Regions from separate parts of the Brevibacillus sp. NRRL NRS-603 genome, predicted to be linked through region 1. Evidence: riboswitches for the same ligand, from Rfam matches in the RefSeq annotation. Region 1 holds a riboswitch; each other region holds the start of a gene.
The links. A riboswitch is a leader RNA that binds a small molecule or an ion and turns the genes downstream of it on or off. The one in region 1 is predicted to bind S-adenosylmethionine.

Region 1 (7,950 bases):
AGGAGGAAATTCAAAATGAAACCATACGCAACCAAAAAGCTGATGATCACAGTAGGAGCTGCTGCTTTGCTCTTCTCAAGCCCATTGTGGGTTGCGCAACCACAAGTAACTGTACAAGCCGCGGCAGTCAAATCGACACAACCCCAATTGAGCAAATTAGCCCAAAAAACCGTAGATAGGCTGAACAAACACTACCCGGAATTAAAAAATGCGGAAAAAACCATTTCGCGTAACACTCAGGAGCGAGATGTCTTCCACATCCAATTCCGCATCTTCAGCAACAAGGAGCGGACGGAAGTATCCCTGTATGCGGATGCCAAAATCGATGCAAACAACGGTATGCTGTTATTCTTCTCTGCACACGACATTCCCAAAAAGAAACCGACTGCACGTCCTACGGAAGCGATGGGAAAAGAAAAAGCGCCGAGTATTCTGAAGGATTTCATCGGTGACGCCATCAAGCAATACCAAATAGACGAGGTAACAGTTGATGGTGAGGGTGCAGAAGCCGTGGCAAATGTGCGTTTCGTTCGGGTTGTGAATCAGATTCCGGTAAAAGACGATCTTTACGTAGTAGGGATCAATGGAGTAGGCGAGCTAGACTATATAAACGCAGGAAACACAACAGGATTGCAGATGGACGCAAGTAAATTCGCCGCTCCGTCAGGGGTTAAGAATCCAGACGAATTCGGCAAACAATTAGAAGACATGCTCCACCTTAGCTATGAGCAAAAAGCAAGAGACATAAGTGCTGGCTTCCGCCCAGTCTACAGCCTGAATTTTTCCGGATATCTGGATGCACGATCAGGAGCCGAGGTAGAGTCCGGATGGACCAAGAAAAATAAGTACGGGAAACCAATCCCGATAACGCCTGGCAACCAGCGGGTCTTCGCCAAAACAAATGAGGAGATAGCCACCGCACTCTCCACTTTTATTCCATTGCCTGAAGGAATTGAGTTTAAACTAACCAAAGGTGCGCCAGTTCTCGAAGGGGAAAAGGAGTATGATGCCGTGGTTGGAAACAAAAAGTTCTCAGTGAGGACAGTGGATGATCAGATTGCGTACTTCCATGTACTTGAAAACCCACCAAAGCAGAAAGTGATTACAGAGGCAGCTGCTGAGGAAAAAGCAGTGGTGTTTCTGCAACCGTTTGTAGACGCAGAGGTAACGGAGCTGGTACCACAAATGGAGCTGGTACCACAAACGATTAACAGAGAAGCAGGCAAGCAAACGTTTCTATTTTCCCCTGTACACCAAGGGATTAAGGTTGAGGGACAGGGCTATTCAGTAAAAGTTGACATGCATACGGGAGACATTGTATCTGCCAGTTTACCAGTAACTACCGGTAAATTATCCTATGATGATGCCTCAAATGTCGTAGGGCCCGAGCAAGCCGTACAAGCATTGTTGAAAGCTAATCCGCTTACACTGCGCTACGTGTTTCCTTCCCTTAACGGACGGTACCAGGGAACACCTGTCCTTGTTTATGAGCCGAAAGAAAGAAACGGAAAGGTTGACGCGGTTACAGGTCAATTTATCAAGTAGGGAGCAGGGAGAGGAAATCCAGTGCAGGACACAGTCGATTACGAAGCGCGGATTAAAGCGATCTATCGCGAGCATTACCGTGATGTCTATCAATATCTCTACTACTTTACGGGGAAGCGTGAGCATGCGGAGGATTTGACACAGGAAGTGTTTATCCGGGTCTTGGACGCTTTGGCCAGATATGAAGAGCGTTCCAGTGTGAAGACATGGATTTTGCATATTGCCAAGCATGTCGCCATCGATGATTACCGGAAGAGGCGGGTGCAAACGCTTTTTGGCATGGATTTGTTAAAAGGGCTGCCTTCTCTTCTGGGAAGGCCGGAAGCGGAGCTGGCTTCCAAGGAAGAACAGCTGGAAATTGAGCAGGCGATGCAGAAAATGAAGCCGCATCATCGGAATGTACTGATTTTGCGTGGCATCAAGGCCTATAGTATTCGGGAAACGGCAGAAATCCTCGGGACAAGCGAAGCCAAGGTCCGCGTAGATTTTCATCGGGCAACAAAAGAACTCAAAAAAGTTTTGCATGTCGATTGGATAGGAGGGTTGGCCAATGAATACTCCAAATGACGAGCAATTCTTCGCGGCTCTTTCTCGGTCAAAGGATGCGGAACCAAGGAGCGAATTCGTAGAAGCGCTGGAAGCAAAGCTGGTGCAACGGGCGCGCACCAAAACGAATCGACCGAAAAGAATCGTTCTCAAGCTGGCGACATGGACAGTTTCCGCTGCAACGGTGGCAGCAGCAGTATGGATGATGGGGGTGACCCCGGAGATATTCAAGCAATCTCGGTTTGAATCACAAGCGCATCTGGTACCCCGCTCCTTCTCATCGACAGAAATAACAGAAAGAGAGCTAAGCCAAGCGGCGATTAGAACGTTGGAAAAGCTGTACGAGAAATATCCTCCTTTTCGGGAAGCGGAAAAGAGGGTCTACGTAACCAAAGCTCCTCGCGAGGTGTACAACATAGATTTTCGCACGTTCAGCAACAAAGATCGAACAGAAGTGTCTCTATATGCCAGAGCGAAATTGGACGCCAAAAGCGGACTCTTGCTCGGGTTCGACCTGGAAAAGATTCCAGGGCAAGAGAAAGTCGAAGGAGAGCCTTCCAAGGAGAGAATAGAGCGACAGGCGAAGGCATTTATGGAACCGTTTCTGGGCAAAAATCTGGAACAGTATCGGGTCGAACAAGTAGATGGGCAAGAGGGAGCAGATACCGTTTCGCATGAAGCCGTGCGATTGCAACGCTACGTGAATGACGTGCAGGTAGAAGGAGACAATTATGTGATCGGCATGAGCGATGCCGGGCATATTCGCTACATCAATTCAGGGGATTCAACGGGAATGAACCTGGACATTGGGCGGTTTCCTCCAATAGCTGAGCTGCCTTCACCGAAGAAAGCGGAGAGCGGACTTGCGGAAGTCATGCAACTGACGTATCAGAGAGTCGGGAAGAAGGATGTGGACTACGTTCTTCGTTATAGGGAAAACTTCTCCGGGTATCTTGACGCTCGTACTGGCAAGGAAGTGAAAACGACCTTGTGGCGCGGGGAGTCGTTTCGCGACAGTATTGCCGTCAAGCCCGGAGGCAAGAAGACAATGGTTACATCGGAAAAAGAGGCTGCGGCCGCCATGGAGTTCTTCGGTCAGAAGGTGGAGGGCTTCACATTTACCGGGAGTAATGTGCCCGATTATATGATGGGAGACAACGAACGGGAATACCAGGCCAAAAAAGGCGAGCGATTCATGCAGCTGACTACTGTCAACAATCGGGCAGCAGCGTTCAAGATATCTTATCCGGAGCTGCGAGAAGGTGATCCGACACTTACCATCACAGAATTGCAGGAGCGAGCGATCTTGTTTTTGGAGCCGTATTTGGATTCACGGGTGAAGACTGTTCGGATGCAGGAGCAAATTTATGTGATGGGTAGACAGGTTGAATTGAAATTTGTCCGAGAAGTAAACGGCGTAATGGTGCCGGAGCAGTTTTACAAGATCACGTTTGACGGGCAGACAGGTGAAATTATCGGGGCCACTTTGACATTCCCTCATGAGCAGGAGACCTTCCTGGATGCGTCCAAGGTGATTTCAGCGGAAGCGGCGGTGCGGGTTTATCTCCAACATAAATCGTTTAGTCCCCGTTATGTATTCCCGCTTGAAAACAATAGGATTCAAGAGCAACCAAACTTGGTCTATTCGGCAGAGATATTGAAAAGCAACGGGGATGTAGATGCCATTACAGGAGAATGGCTGCCATACGAATAAAGAGAGACACCAGGGGGAGACTCCTGGTGTTTCGTTTTGCATAATGCCTTCCCAGAAATTGCATAGTAAAGCGTGAGGGGAAGGGCAACCGCCCGTCATTTGCATCATTAGCGATCGAATGGAAAAAGGCACAGTCCCTCTGCAAAACCTGCATGCAGCTACTGTGCCTTATACGGAAGCATAATGGTGAACTTGGTTCCTACTCGTGGTTTGCTGGTTACATTGACCGTTCCGCCAATCGCATGGATGACATGATAGGAATATGTCAATCCAAGACCGGTCCCAGTTGTTTTCGTAGAAAAATAAATCGTTCCGAGGCGGCTGATCTGTCCTGCATCCATGCCGACACCGTTATCCTTAATAACTAACAGGGCTTTGTTTCGCTCGATGAGCAAGTCCAGAGAGACTTTTCCGTCCGAAATATCTGAACACGCCTCGATGGCATTTTTGATGAAATTCACAAGAACTTGCTTGAACTCGTCTGGATTGGCCTTGATCGTCACAGGTCTCTCAAAGTCTTGCAGTGTAAGCTCCACGTTATGCATATTCGCAAAGGGGAGCATCACTTCGCGGATAGCATGCAGATGCTCGCTCACATTGATAATCTCATGTCGTTCCTTGAGCGGCTTGGAAATCGCAAGGTACTCGGTCAAGATGGCTTCTGTCCGTTGAATTTCATCGAGACTGATACGAATGTATTGATCGACTTTTACCAAATTTTCCGGGCATTCCTGTATTAATTTCAAGAAGCCTTTGACTGCTGTCAGCGGATTGCGAACCTCATGTGCGAGCGATGCAGCAACATGGCTCATCGTCTGGATTTTTTCGTTTTGCGCGTGGCGGATAAACAGCTCCTTATCCGAAACGCATTTGCTGAAAAGCGACATTAATAACCAGAGGCCGAAAAAGTTTTGAATAGGAATCGCTATGGTGTAGTAAACGAGGTGTTGAGTTACATAGGTGGGAAAAAAGTAATAAGTAGTCCCTAAAGCAACCGTAGAAAAAATCGCACTCGTCATAAAAAGATACAGTGTTTTCCGATAACTGGCTTTGTAGTGTCGATACAAAAAGAGTGATATGACAAAATTGACTGTAAGGATCAGCATGGCAACCCATGTCCCTTCTCCACCTAGGTAGTACCGATAAACCAAGGCTTCAATCAGAAGGAGCATGGCAATCTCGATTCCGCCATAAACCAGTCCGAAAAGAATGATGACATGTCGGATATCAAAAAACATGCCATTCATGACACTCGGGGCGAAGGTCATCGCGAGAAACATGCAGGCTGAGCTGGTAATGGCAATAAAGGAACGGCTGTAGTTCCTCATTTTGTCACGGTAATAAATGTTGAAAAACACAAACGGGATAATGGCAAAAAACCATTGAAGAATGACTTCTTTTAATAGACTCATGTAGCATCCCCATCGCAAATATTTGCTAGGCTTGTATCAATCTACGATAATTCGACAAGACACAACAAAATCCCTCTCGATGCTACAGAAGAAACTGGAATATTTATCAAGAAAATTCTTTCGGTAAACCTAGTTGACAGATAGGTAATTGCCAGATTATATTCTGTATATACTTATACAAACGTTTTGAAAATAGAAACTACTCTTATCAAGAGAAGGCTGAGGGAATGGCCCTATGAAGCCCGGCAACCTAGCACGAGAGAATGTGTTCTTTCGAGCCAAGGTGCTAACTCCAACAGGTAGATTACCTGACAGATAAGAGGCGAGAATCTTGTCGATTTTTGTCCTCTTTCTCTGTGAAAGAGGATTTTTTGCGTAGGTGTCGTGGGGAAGAAGCGCATTTCCAGTCTACTCTTCGGCATATGCCCCGCAGTGAGTGAAGACTGTTCGCTTCGGAAGAAATAGCGGGAGCGCTTCAAACGCAGAAGGTTCAGGAAGTAAAAAGAAAAAGGGGGAACATCTCAATGAAAAAGAAACTCGGTCTGATCACATCACTTGTTTTGGCAGCATCTGTTCTTGTGACGGCATGCGGCAGCGGGGCAACAACCGGAACAGGCAGCACAAACGGCGGTGCTTCGGGAGAGAAGGCGAAGAGAATCGCACTGATCATGCGTCAAAACGTAGGGACGTTCTCCGCCCAATATATCAATGGAGTGAAGACAGAGGTAGAGAAAAACGGCGGCGAGTTGACTGTATTCAACGCAGATACCGATCTGGCAAAAATGTCATCCAACCTCGATGCAGCTGTGAACCAAAAGTTTGATGGCATTCTAATCGACCATGGTACGGCAGAAGCGTTACAGCAGGGCACGCAAAAGGCCGTGGATAAAAAAATCCCGGTTGTCTTGTTTGATACAGACATCAACATTCCAGGTGTGCCAGTTGTGGCGCAGGATGACAACAAGTTGGCAGAGCTGAGCCTGGAGAAGCTGGCGGCGGATACAAATGGCAAAGGCAATATTGTGAAAATTTGGGTAGCTGGCTTTGCGCCAATGGAAAAACGTCAAGTGACGTATGAAGCTTTCCAGAAGAAATACCCGGACTTGAAAGAGATTGCGGCATTCGGTTCTGCTACCAACAATACGGCACTCGATACACAGACGCAGATGGAAGCGATCTTGAAAAAGTATCCGAACAAAGGTGACATCACAGCGGTATGGGCGGCTTGGGATGAATTTGCCAAAGGCGCAACACGTGCCATCCAGCAAGCAGGACGTACGGAAATCAAAGTATACTCCATCGATTTGAGTGATGAGGATCTGCAAATGATCCAGGCGGAAAACTCTCCGTGGGCAGCGACGGCAGCGGTAGACCCATCCAATATCGGACGCATCCATGCCCAAACTGTGTTCCAAAAAATCAAAGGCGAGCAAGTGCCAGACAACGTGAAGCTGAACCCAGTGCTGGTGAAACAGGAAGACCTGCCGAAGGATAAAAAAGTAACGATGGGCGACCTGTCCCAATACGTACAAGAGTGGGGCAAGTAAGAACCAAATTGGCTTTTCCCGTTGATTCGTATCCATCAACGGGATTTTTCCTTATAGAGGTGGGAACACGCAGGTAAACAGGAGGTGTGAAACATGTCCACATTGCAGATGAAAGGGATGACGAAACAGTTTTCTGGGGTTCCTGCCCTGCGATCCGTCGATTTTGAGGTGCGCGCAGGAGAGGTTCACGCATTGCTCGGAGCCAATGGCGCGGGAAAGAGTACCCTGATGAAAATCCTCACGGGAGCGTATCAGGCAGATGGCGGTACGATCACCATCGATGGACAGGCTGTGTCGATTCAATCTCCGCAGGACGCCAAAGCACAGGGCATTCAATGTGTATATCAGGAAGTGGACACCGCCTTGATCCCGTATTTGAGCGTCGCCGAAAACATTTTGGCGGACCAGCTCGTCCAGGCGAAAACAAAGGGACTGATCAACTGGCAGAGCTTGTACAACGAAACGGAGCAGATATTAAAAAACTTCGGCTTTTCCATTCCAGTGCGGATGCTCGTCGAAGAATGTACGCTGTCGGAAAAGCAATTGATTTTGATTGCACGGGCTACTGTTCAAAAGGCGAAGTACGTCATTTTCGACGAACCGACAGCGCCGTTGAGCACGAAGGAGAGCGAGCGGCTATTTCAAATCATTGCGCAGCTGAAAAAAGCTGGAGTTGGGATCATTTATATCTCCCACCGCCTGCCGGAAATCTTTGAAATCTGTGATCGGATCACCATCATGCGCGATGGACAGCATGTTGTGACCACAGAGACGGCAAAGACCAATATGGACGAAGTGATTGCGAACATGCTGGGCAAAAGCTTTGACGAGGAGTTCCCAAAGCTTGCAGTGCCGATTGGCGAAACGATTTTTGAGGCGTCAGGTGTGGCTGGCGGCAAAGTAACGGGAGTCGACCTGAAGGTTCGCGAGGGAGAAATCGTGGGTGTCGTCGGTCTAGTCGGGGCAGGGAAGACTGAACTCGCCCGATTGCTCTTCGGTGCGGATGAGGCAAAGGCTGGAGCCGTTCGATTGCATGGAACACATGTCCAACTGCGCTCTCCAAAGGACGCCGTAGATGCGGGAATCGTGCTCGTCCCAGAGGAAAGGCGCAAGGAAGGCATTTTCGTAGAGGAGTCCGTGCAGAACAATCTGTCTGTCGCCTCGTTGAAAAAGAAATCCTGGCTCG
Region 2 (7,950 bases), on a different contig from region 1:
GCTATCTGTCCGATTGGTCCAGCGCTCCGCGATCATTACCAACAAAGAGGAGCAGCCAAATGCTGCCAAAAGCCATACAATCAGCTCTTCCATCACGGTCATACCTCCTCCTATACCAAGGTATGCCGCACAGCTTGAACAGAGTGCAAATAGGAAGCGCTTCCTACAATTTCACCCAGCCGTTTTTAATGGAGATGACAACAGCTTGTGTCCGGTCTTGAACATTGAGCTTTTGCAAAATGCTGCTAACGTGATTTTTAACCGTCTTTTCACTAATAAACAAGAATTCCCCAATGGCACGATTGCTTTTCCCTTCTGCCATCAGCTGCAATACTTCCCGCTCGCGACGGGTAAGCGATTCGATCACTTTTGGATCGATGGCTTGCGATTCATCTACGGAGAAGCTACGCTCTGCCGTCCCTTCCTGCTCGCTCAGACGACGGAATTCTTCAATCAGCTTGCCCGTCACCTTCGGATGTATGTATGCACCACCACTCGCCACTACACGCACAGCGTCAACCAGGTCTGACGTTCCCATTTCCTTCAGCAAGTAGCCAGACGCTCCAGAGCGGAGTGTACGATACACATATCCCTCATCATCATGAATCGAGAGCATAATCACACGAGTAGAAGGGCTTACAGAAATCACATTTTCTGCAGCAGAAACGCCATTTATGTTCGGCATGTTAATATCCATCAACAAGACATCCGGCTTGTGCTCTTCCGCCAATACTGTGGCTTCTCCTCCGTCCGCACCTTCCCCGACGACCTTGAAATCTTCTTCCATTTCCAATATTCGCTTTACGCCCTCGCGAAATAATTGATGGTCATCCACAATTACGATGCGGAGTTCTTGCTGTCTCTTATCCATGGTTCATCCCCCAGTACTTATTTACGTATCACGTCACAATTTTATCGGTATTTGGAATATAACCTTGGTTCCTTCTCCCGGAGCGGATTGCAGCTCGACACTGCCTTCTAAGAGCTGTACACGCTCACGCATTCCCAAGAGTCCAAAAGAGTTGCCATTCGCCATGCGTTTTTCCAAATCGAATCCGACCCCATCGTCTTTGACAACAAGGCTTAACGAATCTTGTACAAATTCCAGCTTCACCTGTACGGTCGTAGCGCCTGCGTGCTTCTCCACATTGTTCAGACATTCCTGAACCAAACGGAAGATTGCAGCCTTTACAGAGCTGCGCAAAGGAGGCTCCACACCAAATACTACCAGATCAATGGAAGACTGAATACGCTCTTCGCACGTTTGAATATATTTTTGCAAGGTAGGTACTAGCCCTAAGTCATCTAATGCCATTGGACGCAAATCAAAAATAATACGTCGTACATCCGCCAAGCTTAAGCGTACCATTTCTTTCAGCTCGTGCAGTTCCATTTGCGCTTCCAAAATGCGCTCGTTCTTCAACATGCGTTCTACAATTTCCGAACGCAGCACGACATTCGCCATCGATTGAGCCGGGCCGTCGTGAATCTCGCGCGCGACACGCTTGCGCTCTTCTTCCTGAGCCTGGATTACCTTTAGGCCCATCAACTGATGCTGCTTAGCCGATTCCAGCGCCTCGCCTATCTTGCTTAAGTCACCCGTCAAGTAACCAAGCACGACACCCATTTGAGAAACCAGCTTTTCTGCACGGACGATAGTTTCTTCCAAGGTACGCAGTTGGCGCTCCAAATCATTTCTTCTGCGCTTCAAGTTGTTTTCCCGCTCGCGGTAAATGGACAGTTCTACCTGAATACGGCTGGCTTCTTCATACGCTACCCGAATGTCTTCCTCCGTGTACATATGAAAATTACGACTGACCAAGACGAGCTTGTTGCGCGATTTGCGATACGCGAGTTCAAGCGCATCGACTTTTTGAATCACTTTGGAAATCTCTTGTCGAAGTTCATGTAAATCAAACTTCAATGAATTGCCATGCTGTCTGGCGTTTTCAGCTATATCAAATATTTGGGTTTTACTTGTTTCTACGGTTTCAATCGTTCTCTTGATCACCCCGTCCAGCACGCTGATGTCTATCGCTTTGTTCATGATTGCTCTCCTTCAAACTCATTTTTAGCCTTCGTGAACAACTGTTGGAGGTGCTCTTCTTCTACATCTCGCAGTCCCATGTCATTGCGCGGAATGGCAAACGGATCTGTTCCTTGTTTAACGAATCCACGATTGGATGTAAATACATAGCGGTAGCCAGCTTGACGAGCTGTCTCCAGTACGATTGGACTTGTGAAGCCAAACGGCAACGAGATGACTTCGATCTCTTTATTCATCCATTCGCTTAAGCTGACGCGAGATATACTGAAATCCACATAGAGGCGGTCCCTGTACTCTTTCTCGTCCTCTAAACGATGCAAGTCTTTGAGATAGACCGGAGCTGTTTCTGGGCCTAAATCGCCCCATTCATTTCGTTCTTCCTCTTCATGCAGACTGTACGTGTGGGAACCGATTGTAGCCAGTCCCGAATAAATCATTTCGTTAACTTGTTGACGCGTAAGTGGTGGCGTCATATTCTCCCGTTTTCGGTCAGCTACATCTCTTAAGCGCCCCGCAATCGCGAAGTTCACTGAAGGGTAGCCGTATGTACGTAAGATCGGAAATGCTTCTTTGTAGTAACTCTCATACCCATCGTCAAACGTAATCAATACAGCATTCTCAGTCGGCAAGGTACCCGTCTCCATAAATCGCAGGAACTCCTCCAACGAAATCGGATTCAGGTCGTTATCATGCAAAAATTTCATGTGTCGGGCAAATTGATCAGGAGCTATGACATACCGCTGATTCGATTGATCCGTAACATGATGGTACGTCAAAACCACAACCTGATTGTTATACCACTTTTTCGTTTGAACCACTGCTTCTTCAATTGGTGTGACGTTTGGCTCAGCATTTTTTGTCTCACTTATGCTTATAGACGTATCCACTTGGGGAAAAGGTTGCACTTCTTGTTTATTCTTTTTTTCCAGAAAAGATTCGCCTAACAACCCAATAGCCACTGCAAAAAACAAAAAAGTTAGAAACACGATCAGGAAGAGCCTTCTGTTCGGCAAAAAAACCCCTCCTCTACTTCCTCACTAGGAGATTCGACACAGTCATACAAATTCCTGTGCAACAATTGACCCAATAATTGGATGGCTTTGCTCCTGACATAAAAAAGAGCCCAGTAGCAATACCAGGCTCTTTTTATGTCATTCAGTAATTTACAGTTGAGCAGCCTCTTGCTTCAGAACTTCTGCTTTGTCTGTTTGCTCCCAAGGAACATTCAGGTCATTGCGTCCGAAGTGGCCATATGCAGCTGTTTGTTTGTAGATAGGACGACGCAGGTCGAGCTGCTTGATGATACCAGCAGGACGCAGGTCGAAGTGTTTGCGAACCAATTTCACCAGATCTTCTTCGGAAATGGTACCTGTACCGAATGTATCTACTGCGATGGAAACTGGTTGTGCTACACCAATTGCGTAAGCAACTTGTACTTCGCATTTGTCTGCGAGGCCAGCAGCCACGATGTTTTTCGCTACATAACGAGCTGCATAAGCACCGGAACGGTCAACTTTAGTTGGATCTTTACCGGAGAACGCACCGCCGCCATGACGAGCATAACCGCCGTAAGTATCTACGATGATTTTGCGGCCAGTCAAGCCAGCATCCCCTTGTGGTCCGCCAATTACGAAACGGCCAGTTGGGTTGATGAAGTATTTGGTCTCAGCGTCCAACAGTTCAGCTGGAACAACTGGTTTGATTACGTGTTCAACCAGATCTTGCTTGATTTGCTCCAAAGTTGTTTCAGGAGCATGTTGGGTAGAAATAACGATTGTATCGATACGAACTGGTTTGTCGCCATCGTACTCAACGGTTACTTGTGTTTTTCCGTCAGGACGGAGGTAAGCAAGTGTTCCGTTTTTACGTACTTCAGTCAGACGACGAGCCAATTGGTGAGACATGCTGATCGGAAGTGGCATCAGCTCAGGTGTTTCATTGCAAGCAAAACCAAACATCAAACCTTGGTCACCAGCACCAATCGCTTCGATCTCAGCGTCAGTCATTTGGCCTTCGCGTGCTTCCAATGCTTGGTCTACACCAAGTGCAATGTCAGCGGACTGCTCGCCAATTGCAGTAATAACACCGCAAGTGTCAGCGTCAAAACCAAATTTCGCACGGTCATAACCAATTTCACGAATGGTTTCACGAACGAGCTTTTGGATATCCACATAAGTGTTCGTAGTGATTTCACCTGCTACGAGAACCAAACCAGTAGTTACGGAAGTTTCGCAAGCTACGCGAGCGTTTGGATCTTTGGACAGGATCGCATCCAAGATGGAGTCGGAAATTTGGTCACAAATTTTATCCGGATGTCCTTCAGTTACAGATTCGGATGTAAACAGACGACGACCTTTTTGCAAAGCCATGAGAAAATACCTCCTTTGACCTCATACAAATAGTGTGGTAGCCGAGTTAGGATTTTATCTACGTAAACGCAAATAAAAAACCTTTTCCATTTTTAGGAGGAAAAGGTTTGAGCGTTTTTTGCTTCCTTCATCCTCTTATCGGCCAGAACAGATGTCCGTTCTGCTGGTTAGCACCGCTCAAGATCGGTTGCCGGGCTTCATAGGGCCAGTCCCTCCGCCTGCTCTGGATAAGAGTATCCATTACGGATAATAGAATAATTGTTTTTTTCAGAGATGTCAATAGGAAAAATTTTACTTATATTTGATAGGCTTTGGAAAGTACCACCGCTACCTCAGCGCGAGTTGCCCTACCATTCGGTTTAAAGGAGGAACCGTATCCACTAAGCCACTTTCTAGATGTTAAAGCCTCAATGGCAGGAGAAGCCCAATGACTCGTTGGCACATCCTGATAATTCGAGGTACCACGATTGTACATCAAAACATCACGTGCACGCGCGATCATTACCGCCATCTCCGCACGCGATATCGGCTGATCCGGCTTCATTTCATTCTTCGGGTACCCTTTCAAAATTCCCAATTGATAAGCTACACCTAGGTTGTGATACGCCCAGTGCCGCTTTGTCATATCCCGGAAGGTCGTTTTTCCTGTATAGGTAGTCGCTACCTTAGAACCGGTCGCACGCATCGATTTAAGCAGCATCGTCGCAAACTCCGCACGGGTCACTGCCTGATTCGGCTTGAACGACGCATCATTAAATCCATTTACAATATCGCGAGAGCTAAGTCTGACGATCTCTGAGCGCGCCCAGTGGTCCGAAATATCGCGATAGCCCGCTATCAACTTCTGCTGCGTCACCGTGAGCCGGTACGATTCATATTTGAATGAAGAACCACTATTCAGGCGTACATAATATTTTCCTGGCTGCAAGCGCAAACCGAAAATATCGCTTCCTCGGTTAGACAGCTCCGCTACCTCATTTGTCGAAGCAATCGCATAGTTCATGTTCCGATCGCTGTAGAGCGCGAAACGAAAGCCACTATCGACAGGAATGTACGGCGCTCGGAACGTCACATACGATTCACTATTCACAGTAAATTGGAACCAGTCGGAATCAGATGCTGTCGGTATCGTGCCTGACATCACTGTCCCACCGCTTAATGGAGACGCTTTTTGATAGGTGTCATTCGGCTCATTAAAATCTTTTTTTACCGGCGTGTATCCGAGATCCAGCTGATATTCGCCATTCACCGCATTGCGATTGTACTCACTCACACGGATGTAATACTTGCCTGGTGATACTTCTTTTTGAGCGCGCTCTGTCGGATTGTCTTTCGTTCCATTGTCGTATGTAGGATCCCAGACAACCATCTTTTTTCCGAGCTCTTGTTTACCGATACTCAGCATTAGATCGACACGCTTGTTATCGGGACTAACGGAGACATCCAAATGCCCGTATTCACGAACATAGTAGGAGAACCAATCCTGATCCCCTTCATCGTGAAAATTGCCTGTTACACTGATTTGGTTACCCACGAGCGGCCTAGCCGTCTCTTGCGTATCGTTCGGTTCGTTACGGTCTGGATTGATGGTAAACTTACTCGTCAGCACATAGGTAAAAGAGTTGTTGACCCCTCCGTTACGCATTAACCGGATATTCATTTTTCCCGCCTTGACCGGAACAGTTATCGTATCCCCATTCCCGAAGTACTGCACAATCGGCGGACGATTCTCTGGGTAAAAGGTAGCAGCCATCGCTGAAGAAATACCGGAAGTCACTGTCGCTGTGAAGCTGACCTTACCATCGTAAGGGATGTCCATCTTCAGCCAGTCTATCGTGTCTTTCGGCCCCAAATTTCCACGTATCTGTGACTCGATCGGGAACGCTTTTGCTGAATACGTCTGATTATTCGGCTCTAAAAAGTCATAGGATAAGGCCGTTCGAACTGCCTTGTCGACATTTAACAGCCCGTAGCCAGTTTTCCGGTCCCATCCCTTTTCCCCTAAGTCCGTAGCCGTTTGATAAAGCAATTGTCTTACATCAAATGGACTTAGTTTGGGGTGACGAGCTAGTATGAGCGCCGCTGCACCTGCTACTTGTGGTGCCGCTGCTGAAGTACCGCTAAAAGAACCGTATTTCCCACCAAGCTTGGTCGTATACACATTGAAGCCAGGCGCTACCAGGTTAAGCTCAGGTCCCGTATTGCTCTGATTCAATACTTCATTGTTACTCCTTACAGCCCCTACCGCTATCACTGTGGGATAAGCTGCCGGATAAGCCACACGGCTACTCTCATTGCCACTAGCTGCAATCAGAACAACTCCGCTTCTTTCCGCTCGTTGCACAGCATTCGCCAGTTCCTTGGAGTAGGACATACTGCTGAGAGACATCACAATGACTTTGGCACCACGATCCAAGGCAGTATTGATACCCTTCGCAAGAGTCTGCACCGTAGTATCTCCATTTTTGGCCAAAACCTTAATCGGCAATATCTTGGCATTCCACAAAACACCGGATACACCAATGCTATTATTCCCGCTAGCAGCCAGTACACCCGTTACTTCTGTTCCATGTCCATTATCATCCTGGGCAGATCTCCCGGGATTAACCAAATTCACACCCGGCAGAAGATTGTCCTTCAAATCAGGATGCTTATAGTCCGCACCGGAGTCCAGCACCGCGATGATAATCTGCTCATTACTATTTACGACTGACCAAGCTTGATGAGCTCTAATCTGACTCAAATGAAGCTGGTTACTTAAATAGTAGTCATTCGATGCTGGTGGTGCTGCAGCATAGATTGTTTGGTTGTTTGCCATTAATAGCGCGACACTTATCACAGTCGCTACTGACATGTTCACTGATTTCTTCATGTAAAACAGTCCTTCCTTCTCTCCCCTGCAAAATGAGCAGTCTAAAAGGAATTCAGGTATTTATCTTCTCGTCCTAGCATAGCGGATGAAAAGGGAGACATGCAACCCTGATTAGCCAATATTTGGAACGCTATAACAGTACAAAACCCTTTTCACCATGGGCAAAAAGGGTTTTCTCCTTACTGTAACAAACCTTTATTGTCTTCCACTTCAGGTGCTACCTGAGCTTTTTCTTTTTTTCTTTGCTGAGCTTTCGGAATAAAAGCAGTCAATTCCGCCAGATTTACCTCTTCCTTTTTGATGGAAGAGAACGGAATATCAAATGCCCATATACGATGGCTATTTGCTTCTACCTTCATGTTTTCCAGGGTAAAGTGTACACGTGCTACGGTATCGCCATCCTTATCATGAACGATAATCGGCACTTCTGTAAACTCCAGACGTTTAGCCAGACCGTTACGGAAAGCAACGATGACTTTCAGCCCGTTATCTTCACCTGGCTTGATGTCGAGGACCTGCAAATCTACTTCGCCCTCTACAATCGGAGCCTTCTCTGCTGCCTGCTGCATGTATTGCTTGGACTCATCTGCGCTCAGACCCAAATTAAAGTTTTGATTCTCTTCTACTTCGTGCTTTTTCGGCTTGATATAGGTCAGCTTCAG
Region 3 (7,950 bases), on a different contig from region 1:
TGGTGCCAGGGAACTGGGCGCAGCTCATCAGGCGAAGCTGTTTTTATCCAATGAAGGCGATGAGGAATGGAAATATCAGTACTTGGAAGGTTTGAACCATCAGCTTGTCCACGATGGAGATCGTTTTTTTATTGGAAACCTGCTATTTGAAGTCATGCATACTCCTGGCCATACACCTGAGAGCATCTCTTTCCTTTTGACAGACGTCGGAGGGAATGCAGATCGCCCCATCGGGATCTTCACGGGAGATTTCGTTTTTGTCGGCGATATCGGCAGACCGGACTTGCTCGAAAAAGCGGCAGGAATGAAGGGGACGTCCGAGTTAGGTGCAAGAGCCATGTTCCAGTCCCTCCAAAAATTCAAGCAACTGCCGGATTATATGCAGGTATGGCCAGCTCATGGCGCAGGAAGTGCTTGCGGGAAAGCATTGGGGGCCGTACCGTCTTCTACCGTCGGTTATGAAAAGCTCTTTAACTGGGCGCTGTTACTCTCCACTGAAGAGGAATTCGTCAATACACTCCTGGATGGACAACCAGAGCCGCCAACGTATTTTGCCGTGATGAAACGCGTGAATAAGGAAGGCCCTGCCTTGCTCAAGGAACTCCCTGTTGTTCAAGAGTTCAACTCGCTTGAAGCGGTAAAGGAATCGCTGGGAAACGGACAGGTGATCGATACGCGTCCTTTCCAGAAATTTGCGAAGGGGCATCTGGCGGGAACACTTCACATTCCTTTTAACAAGTCATTTGCCAACTGGGCGGGCTGGATCGTCGATTACGATCGTCCGGTTCACATCCTGGGCAACCCAGATGAGCTGGACGAGATTTTACAAGCCTTGCATGCTGTAGGGATTGATCGTGTCACAGGCTTTATCGACAGCGGCAAGCTAATGGAAAGTGAAGAGTCTTCGCTCGAGATAATCGAAGACGTAACACCGCTGGAGATTGCAGAACGGGTGGAAAAAGGAGAGGTTCACGTAGTGGATGTACGCAATCTGGCTGAGTGGAAGGAAGGACACATTCCGGATGCACAGCACATCATGCTCGGTACTCTCGCCATGCGGCTGGATGAGATTCCTCACGAGAAGCCAGTTCTCGTACAGTGCCGCTCCGGTGTCCGATCCGCCATTGGAGCAAGCATCCTGAAAGCAAACGGATTCAAGGATGTAATAAATTTGAGCGGCGGAATCTTGAAATGGCAACTAGACGGCTTGGCAGTTGTAGAACGAGGATAAAACGAAGCGAGGAGTTGCAAAGAGTGAGCCTATGACTATCGATCTTGTGATCACACTGTTTGTTATCGGTTTCGCGGGATCGTTTATTTCTGGTCTCGTGGGAATCGGGGGCTCCATCATCAAGTATCCAATGCTTCTGTACATTCCGCCCGCCCTTGGATTTGTTGCTTACACAGCTCACGAAGTATCCGGAATAAGTGCCGTCCAAGTATTTTTTGCCACCCTAGCTGCTGTTTGGACTCTGCGCAAAGATAAGGTTATCCATTACCAGCTCGTTCTGTGCATGGGAAGTGCCATTATTGTCGGTAGCTTGCTTGGAGGATATGGAGGAAAATATCTTTCCGCAGAAGCCATCCATATCGTTTACGCCATTCTGGCCACCATTGCTGTCATCTTGATGTTCCTGCCAAAAAAGCGAGTAGATGAACGTGAAAATACCAAGGTTATCTTTCATAAACCAACAGCCGTATTATCCGCTTTGATTGTAGGAGGAGCCTCCGGAATTGTTGGGGCCGCTGGCGCTTTTATTTTGGTTCCCATCATGTTGATCATCCTCAAGATACCGACGAGAGTTGCAATTGCTTCCTCTCTTGCCATCACGTTTCTTTCCTCCATCGGTTCGACCGTAGGGAAATGGATGGCGGGGGACATATTGCTGTGGCCATCCGTGATCATGGTAATCGCAAGCATCATGGCAGCGCCGCTCGGTGCGAAGGTCAGCAAATGTTTGGGTACCCGTATTCTCCAAACTATTCTTGCCTTGTTGATCCTAGCCACCACGATTAAGATTTGGGCAGACATTTTTATATTTCCATAAAAAATAAAGAAAAATCAATTGTCATTGAACAGCATTGACATATCCGAGTAAAATGATAAGATAAAAAAGAATTTTACGATGAAATTAAATTTCATAGAACATTCTTATCGAGAGTGGTGGAGGGACTGGCCCGATGAAACCCGGCAACCTTGGTCTGATTGACCTTACGGTGCTAATTCCTGCGGAGTTATTCTGCGAGATGAGAAGGTGGGAACCGTGCAATCGCCCCTCTTCTTTTCGGAGAGGGGTTTTCTATATTTTCAATTCATTGTATTTATATCTTTTTACTTTGTTTTTTGTGAAGGAGGAAACAACGTGCTTCATTATGCAGTCAAGCGTGGCTTTCTCATGATCGTTACGCTGTGGATTATTGTCACGGTAACATTTGTGACCATGCACCTGATTCCGGGTGATCCATTCGCTTCTGACGCCAAAATGCTTCCGGAAGAAGTAGTGAAGAACATGCGGGCGGAGTACAACCTGGATCAGCCAATCACGGTACAGTACTTGCTCTATCTGAAAGGACTGCTGCAATTTGACTTGGGGCCCTCTATCCAGTCCAAGACGAGGGATGTGAACAAGCTGATTGCAGAGGGATTTCCCGCCTCGGCTGTTCTGGGACTCCAGTCGTTTATTGTCGCGCTAGTAGGTGGAATCACACTGGGAATCGTAGCGGCACTCTATCACAATCGAACGCTGGATTTCTTGTCCATGTTTGCAGCGATCATCGGAATTTCCGTCCCCAGCTTTATTCTAGCGCCACTGTTGATCAAGTACTTGGCGGTCAAATGGGAGCTATTTCCCGTTGCTGCGTGGGGGAGCTGGGAACACTCGATTCTTCCAACGCTTGCGCTCGCTATCGGTCCGCTCGCCATTATTGCCCGTTTTGTTCGAGCCAGTATGCTTGAGGTTTGGCAACAGGAATACATAAGTACAGCGGAGGCAAAAGGGCTTGGCACCTTTTCCATTGTCGTTAGACACGGGATGCGCAACGCCATACTGCCGGTTCTTACTTTTATTGGTCCGCTGTTTGCCAACCTGATGACCGGAACCTTTGTGGTGGAAAAGATTTTCGCCATTCCCGGGCTCGGCAAATACTTCGTGGAAAGCATTTTTAACCGCGATTATCCTGTTATTTTGGGAACGACAGTCTTTTACAGCTTTGTGCTCATTTTTACTTTGTACATGATCGACCTGCTGTATCGGGTGATTGACCCGCGCATCAGATTGACGAGTGGAGGGAAGTAGCGTTATGGCCAATCAGGCAACACAACTGGATTCCTTGTTTCGACCAGTCGACCGAAACCGGCTATCCGAGGAAACTTGGGAACGTCCCAGTCTTGGGTATTGGCCGGAGGTATGGCAGCGGGTATGCAGCAACAAGCTGGCCATGCTCGGGTTCTTCCTGCTTATGGCAGTGGTGACCCTCTCGATTATCGGTCCGATGCTCGTTCCCCACAGCCCGCATGAACAGTCATTGACAAAAGGAAATCTGCCATTGTCGGGCGAGCACTGGTTTGGAACGGATGACTTGGGGCGGGACATGTGGGCACGTACCTGGGCAGGCGGTCAAATCTCTTTGTTTATTGGTGTGGCGGCAGCAGCCATCGACCTAGTGATTGGGGTATGCATCGGCGGGATATCCGGTTATATGGCAGGCAGAAACAAGCTGGGAGACCGTGTGGACAACATCCTAATGCGGTTGGCTGAAATTCTATACAGTATTCCGTATTTGCTAGTAGTAATCCTGCTGATGGTGGTACTGGAGCCTGGTCTCTCAACGATCATAATTGCCCTTTCCCTGACTGGCTGGGTGGGGATGGCCCGCCTGGTCAGAGGACAAATCATGCAGATCAAGCGTCAGGAGTTTGTGCTGGCCGCAGAAAAGCTGGGCACCTCTCATGTCAAAATCATTATGAAGCATCTGGTGCCGAATACGATCGGCGTCATCATCGTCAACCTGACCTTTACGATCCCGCACGCGATTTTCGCCGAATCGTTTCTCAGCTTTCTTGGGCTGGGTGTGCAAGCGCCAACCGCCAGCTGGGGAACCATGGCTAACGACGCGCTGGCGGTTATGCTGAGCGGGCAGTGGTGGCGTCTGTTTTTTCCGGGATTCATGATTTCGCTTACCATGTTCGCGTGCAATGCACTCGGGGACGGCTTGCAGGACGCACTGGACCCACGGATCAGGAGATGAGGGGGAGTACATCATGAAGCCATTGTTAGAAGTAGATCAGTTGCGCGTCTCCTTTCGCACGTACGGTGGAGAGGTGCAGGCAGTAAGAGGGGTTTCTTTTTCTGTGAAGGAGGGAGAGACACTGGCAATTGTCGGGGAAAGCGGCTGCGGAAAAAGTGTGACTGCCCGAGCATTGATGGGGATGATTCCTCCGCGGTCCGGTCAGGTAAAAGGCGGCAGCATTCGGTTTCGCGGGCGTGAACTGACTGGGCTGACGAAGCTGGAATGGCAGCAGGTTCGCGGCTCGCAGATCGGCATGATCTTCCAAGACCCGATGATATCGCTGAACCCCACGATGAAAATCGGTCAGCAGATTGCGGAAGGGCTGATCAAACATCGAAAGCAGACGAAGACGGAAGCAAAAGAAGAGACACGGAAACTACTGGAGAGGGTGGGCATTCCGGAAGCGGCGAGACGATTTGAACAATATCCGCACGAGCTAAGTGGAGGCATGCGGCAGCGTGTCGGAATCGCCATGGCGCTTGCTTGCCAGCCGCAGTTGGTTATCGCAGACGAGCCGACGACAGCGCTCGACGTGACCATTCAGGCCCAAATCCTACGTCTGATGAAGGAGTTGCAGAAGCAGTTGAACACGTCGATCATTTTGATCACCCACGATCTGGGTGTAGTCGCGGAGGTGGCCGATCATGTAGCGGTAATGTACGCAGGCGTAGTGGTGGAGAGCGGCCCCGTGGGAGAAATCTTCGACAACCCGCGCCATCCATACACACAAGGGCTGTTGCAGTCTGTGCCACGCCTCGATGCAGGCAAAAAAGAGCGGCTGATCCCCATCGAAGGAACACCGCCGGATCTGTTTCGTCCGCCTGCTGGTTGCCCCTTCGCTGCCCGTTGCCGGTTTGCCATGGAAATTTGCATGGAGCATATGCCGCAATCGAATTCGTTTTTCAATCAGCATGAGGCGAGCTGCTGGCTGAACGACCCGCGTGCCCAGAGAACAGAAGCGTGTATGGTAGCAGGGAGGGAGACACATGGTTGACAACATAGTAGCGGTGGAGAATCTCGCTAAATCGTTTGAGATTGGCGGAGGCCAACGGGTTAGAGCTGTTGACCGCGTCTCTTTTGAAATCAGGCGAGGGGAGACGCTCGGAATCGTTGGGGAAAGCGGTTGCGGCAAGTCTACGCTGGGCAGGACGATCGTGGGGCTGTACCCGGCTAGTGCGGGGCACATCCTGTTTCAAGGCAAAGACATCGCCAGAATGGATAGACGTGAGCGACGGGAAGCAAACCGCCACATGCAGCTGATCTTCCAAGATCCGCAGGCCTCACTCAATCCGCGATTGCGGGTAGGCGACATCATCGCTGAAGGAATCGACTCCTATGGTTTGGCAAAAGGAAAAGAGCGAGAAGAGCGCATCTATCGGCTGCTGGAGCTGGTAGGATTGCACCCAAGCCACGCAAAACGCTTTCCGCATGAATTTAGCGGCGGACAGCGACAGCGTATCGGCATCGCCCGCGCGCTTGCGGTGGAGCCCAGCTTTATCGTGGCAGACGAGTCCATCTCTGCACTGGATGTGTCCATTCAGGCGCAAATCGTCAATCTTTTAGCCGATCTTCAGGCAGAACGGTCCATCACCTATCTGTTTATCGCCCATGACCTATGGATGGTGAAGCACATCAGCGACCGGATAGGCGTGATGTATCTAGGACAGATGATGGAGCTGGCACCGAGCGAGAAGTTGTTTACTACGCCACTACATCCATACACGCAGGCCTTGATCTCGGCTATGCCCGTCTCCCATCCAGCCCAACGTGAAGAGCGGGAGCAAATCGTGTTGACCGGAGAACCGCCCAGCCCGATCCATCCGCCAAGCGGTTGTCCGTTTCGCACCAGATGTCCGGTTGCCCAAGGCGTTTGCGCCGAAACAGCGCCTGACTGGAAGGAGGTGAGGCACGGACACTGGATCGCATGCCATCTTGTACAGTAGACAGAGGAGAACAAGGAGGAAATCATCATGAAAAAAGGATTGCTCGCTTTTGCCGCATTGCTGGCACTCGCTGTGCCTGCGCTTTCTGCGTGCGGCAGCGATAAACCGGCTGCTTCTTCCGATCAACAGACGGGGACAGCCGTCAAACAAGTCATGACCGCTAACCTGCGGGGCGAACCATACACATTAGACCCGGCATTCGCTTCCGATACCACCTCGTACTGGGTGATTGACCATCTGTACGAAGGATTGTACCAATACAGCCAGAATGGAGACATCAGTGAAGGCGCAGCCGAAAAGGTGGAAATCTCCCCAGACGGCAAAACCTACACGTTTACCCTGCGCCCCGAGATGAAATGGTCGAACGGCGATCCGTTGACGGCGCATGACTACGAATACTCCTGGAAGCGCGTGCTGAATCCGCAGACTGCTGCGTATGAACCATCCGCACTCTACTACATACAAGGCGCGGAGGCGTACAACACGGGCAAAGGCAGCGTGGATGACGTCCAGATCAAGGCAAAGGATGACCGAACACTCATCGTTGGACTGAAAGACCCGATCACCTATTTCCCGAAAATCATGATGAGTCGCGCCTACCTGCCGGTGAACAAGAAAGTCGCGGATGCAGACAAAAACTGGGCGGCTGAAGCGAAAAGCATCGTGACCAATGGCCCGTACACGGTAGAGAGCTGGGACCACAACAGTCAACTAACAATTGCCAAAAGCCAGAGCTATTGGGAGAAAGAAAAGGTAACGATGGACACCGTCCATTTCAAGATGGTAAATGAAGCGACCACCTACTACCAGATGTTCAAAACAGGAGCGCTTGATCTGATTGACTCCCTGCCGATTGATGTGATTGAGCAGGAAAAAGAAAAAGAAGAATACAAATCATTCCCGGACTACAGCATTTATACGTACACGTTTAATGTAGAGGAAAAGCCGTTTACTAATGCCAAAATTCGTCAGGCCTTTTCCTACGCAATCGACCGGGACATCCTGACGAAAAACGTGACCAAGGGAGGCCAGCTCCCGGCCTACGGTTATACGCCATTTGGGGTGAAAACTCCTTCGGGTAAGGATTTCCGAGAAGAAGTGGCCCCTTACTATCAGTTTGATCCGACCAAGGCGAAGCAGCTCCTGGCTGAAGGCTTGAAGGAAGAAGGATGGACAGAGCTTCCTCCGATTACACTGAAATACAGCACCGCGGAAAACCACAAGAAGATCGCCGAAGCGCTGCAAGAAATGTTCAAGCAAAATTTGGGCGTGCAAGTGAAGCTGGAAAATCAAGAGTGGAAAACATACATCGATACATTCAAGCAGAAAAACTTCCAGATTGCCCGCATGGGTTGGGGAGGCGATTACCTCGATCCGCTCGCGATGTTAGAGCTGTATACAGGGAAAAGCTCACGCAACTTCACCAACTGGGCTAATCCGAAATTTGACGAGCTGATCGAAAAAGCAAAGGTCGAGCAAAACGAGGAAGCACGCATGAAGCTTCTGCACGACGCTGAAACTATTTTGATGCAGGACATGCCAGTCATCCCGATTTATTTCAATAACGAAAACTACCTCAACAGCAAAAAGATCGAAGGCATCCGCTTCAGTGTAACCGGGACACCGGACCTTCGTTGGGCGAAAAGAGTGGCAGAGTAACGCTTAATAAAATACAGTCTTAAACTACGATAACAAAGAGCAGTTTGCCTAAAGCAAC

Region 2: linked by a shared signal. The riboswitch ahead of metK (methionine adenosyltransferase) and the one ahead of C7R94_RS25255 (sugar ABC transporter substrate-binding protein) in region 1 are both predicted to bind S-adenosylmethionine.
Region 3: linked by a shared signal. The riboswitch ahead of C7R94_RS08630 (ABC transporter permease) and the one ahead of C7R94_RS25255 (sugar ABC transporter substrate-binding protein) in region 1 are both predicted to bind S-adenosylmethionine.

The regions. Positions count from the first base shown of each region.
Region 1 is NZ_PXZN01000045.1:13,843-21,792, forward strand. Features, by position in the region: gene C7R94_RS25235 (hypothetical protein) at 16-1,545, shown strand; gene C7R94_RS25240 (RNA polymerase sigma factor) at 1,567-2,112, shown strand; gene C7R94_RS25245 (hypothetical protein) at 2,096-3,805, shown strand; gene C7R94_RS25250 (ATP-binding protein) at 3,964-5,217, opposite strand; SAM riboswitch class I at 5,420-5,539, shown strand; gene C7R94_RS25255 (sugar ABC transporter substrate-binding protein) at 5,742-6,764, shown strand; gene C7R94_RS25260 (sugar ABC transporter ATP-binding protein) at 6,858-7,950, shown strand, end outside.
Region 2 is NZ_PXZN01000011.1:347,129-355,078, reverse strand. Features, by position in the region: gene C7R94_RS07625 (glycosyltransferase family 2 protein) at 1-93, opposite strand, end outside; gene C7R94_RS07620 (response regulator) at 164-871, opposite strand; gene C7R94_RS07615 (sensor histidine kinase) at 905-2,047, opposite strand; gene C7R94_RS07610 (polysaccharide deacetylase family protein) at 2,044-3,060, opposite strand; gene metK (methionine adenosyltransferase) at 3,211-4,416, opposite strand; SAM riboswitch class I at 4,549-4,650, opposite strand; gene C7R94_RS07600 (S8 family peptidase) at 4,712-7,288, opposite strand; gene C7R94_RS07595 (SLAP domain-containing protein) at 7,468-7,950, opposite strand, start outside.
Region 3 is NZ_PXZN01000012.1:246,298-254,247, forward strand. Features, by position in the region: gene C7R94_RS08620 (MBL fold metallo-hydrolase) at 1-1,231, shown strand, start outside; gene C7R94_RS08625 (sulfite exporter TauE/SafE family protein) at 1,263-2,048, shown strand; SAM riboswitch class I at 2,150-2,254, shown strand; gene C7R94_RS08630 (ABC transporter permease) at 2,364-3,296, shown strand; gene C7R94_RS08635 (ABC transporter permease) at 3,301-4,248, shown strand; gene C7R94_RS08640 (ABC transporter ATP-binding protein) at 4,262-5,284, shown strand; gene C7R94_RS08645 (ABC transporter ATP-binding protein) at 5,277-6,233, shown strand; gene C7R94_RS08650 (peptide ABC transporter substrate-binding protein) at 6,261-7,892, shown strand.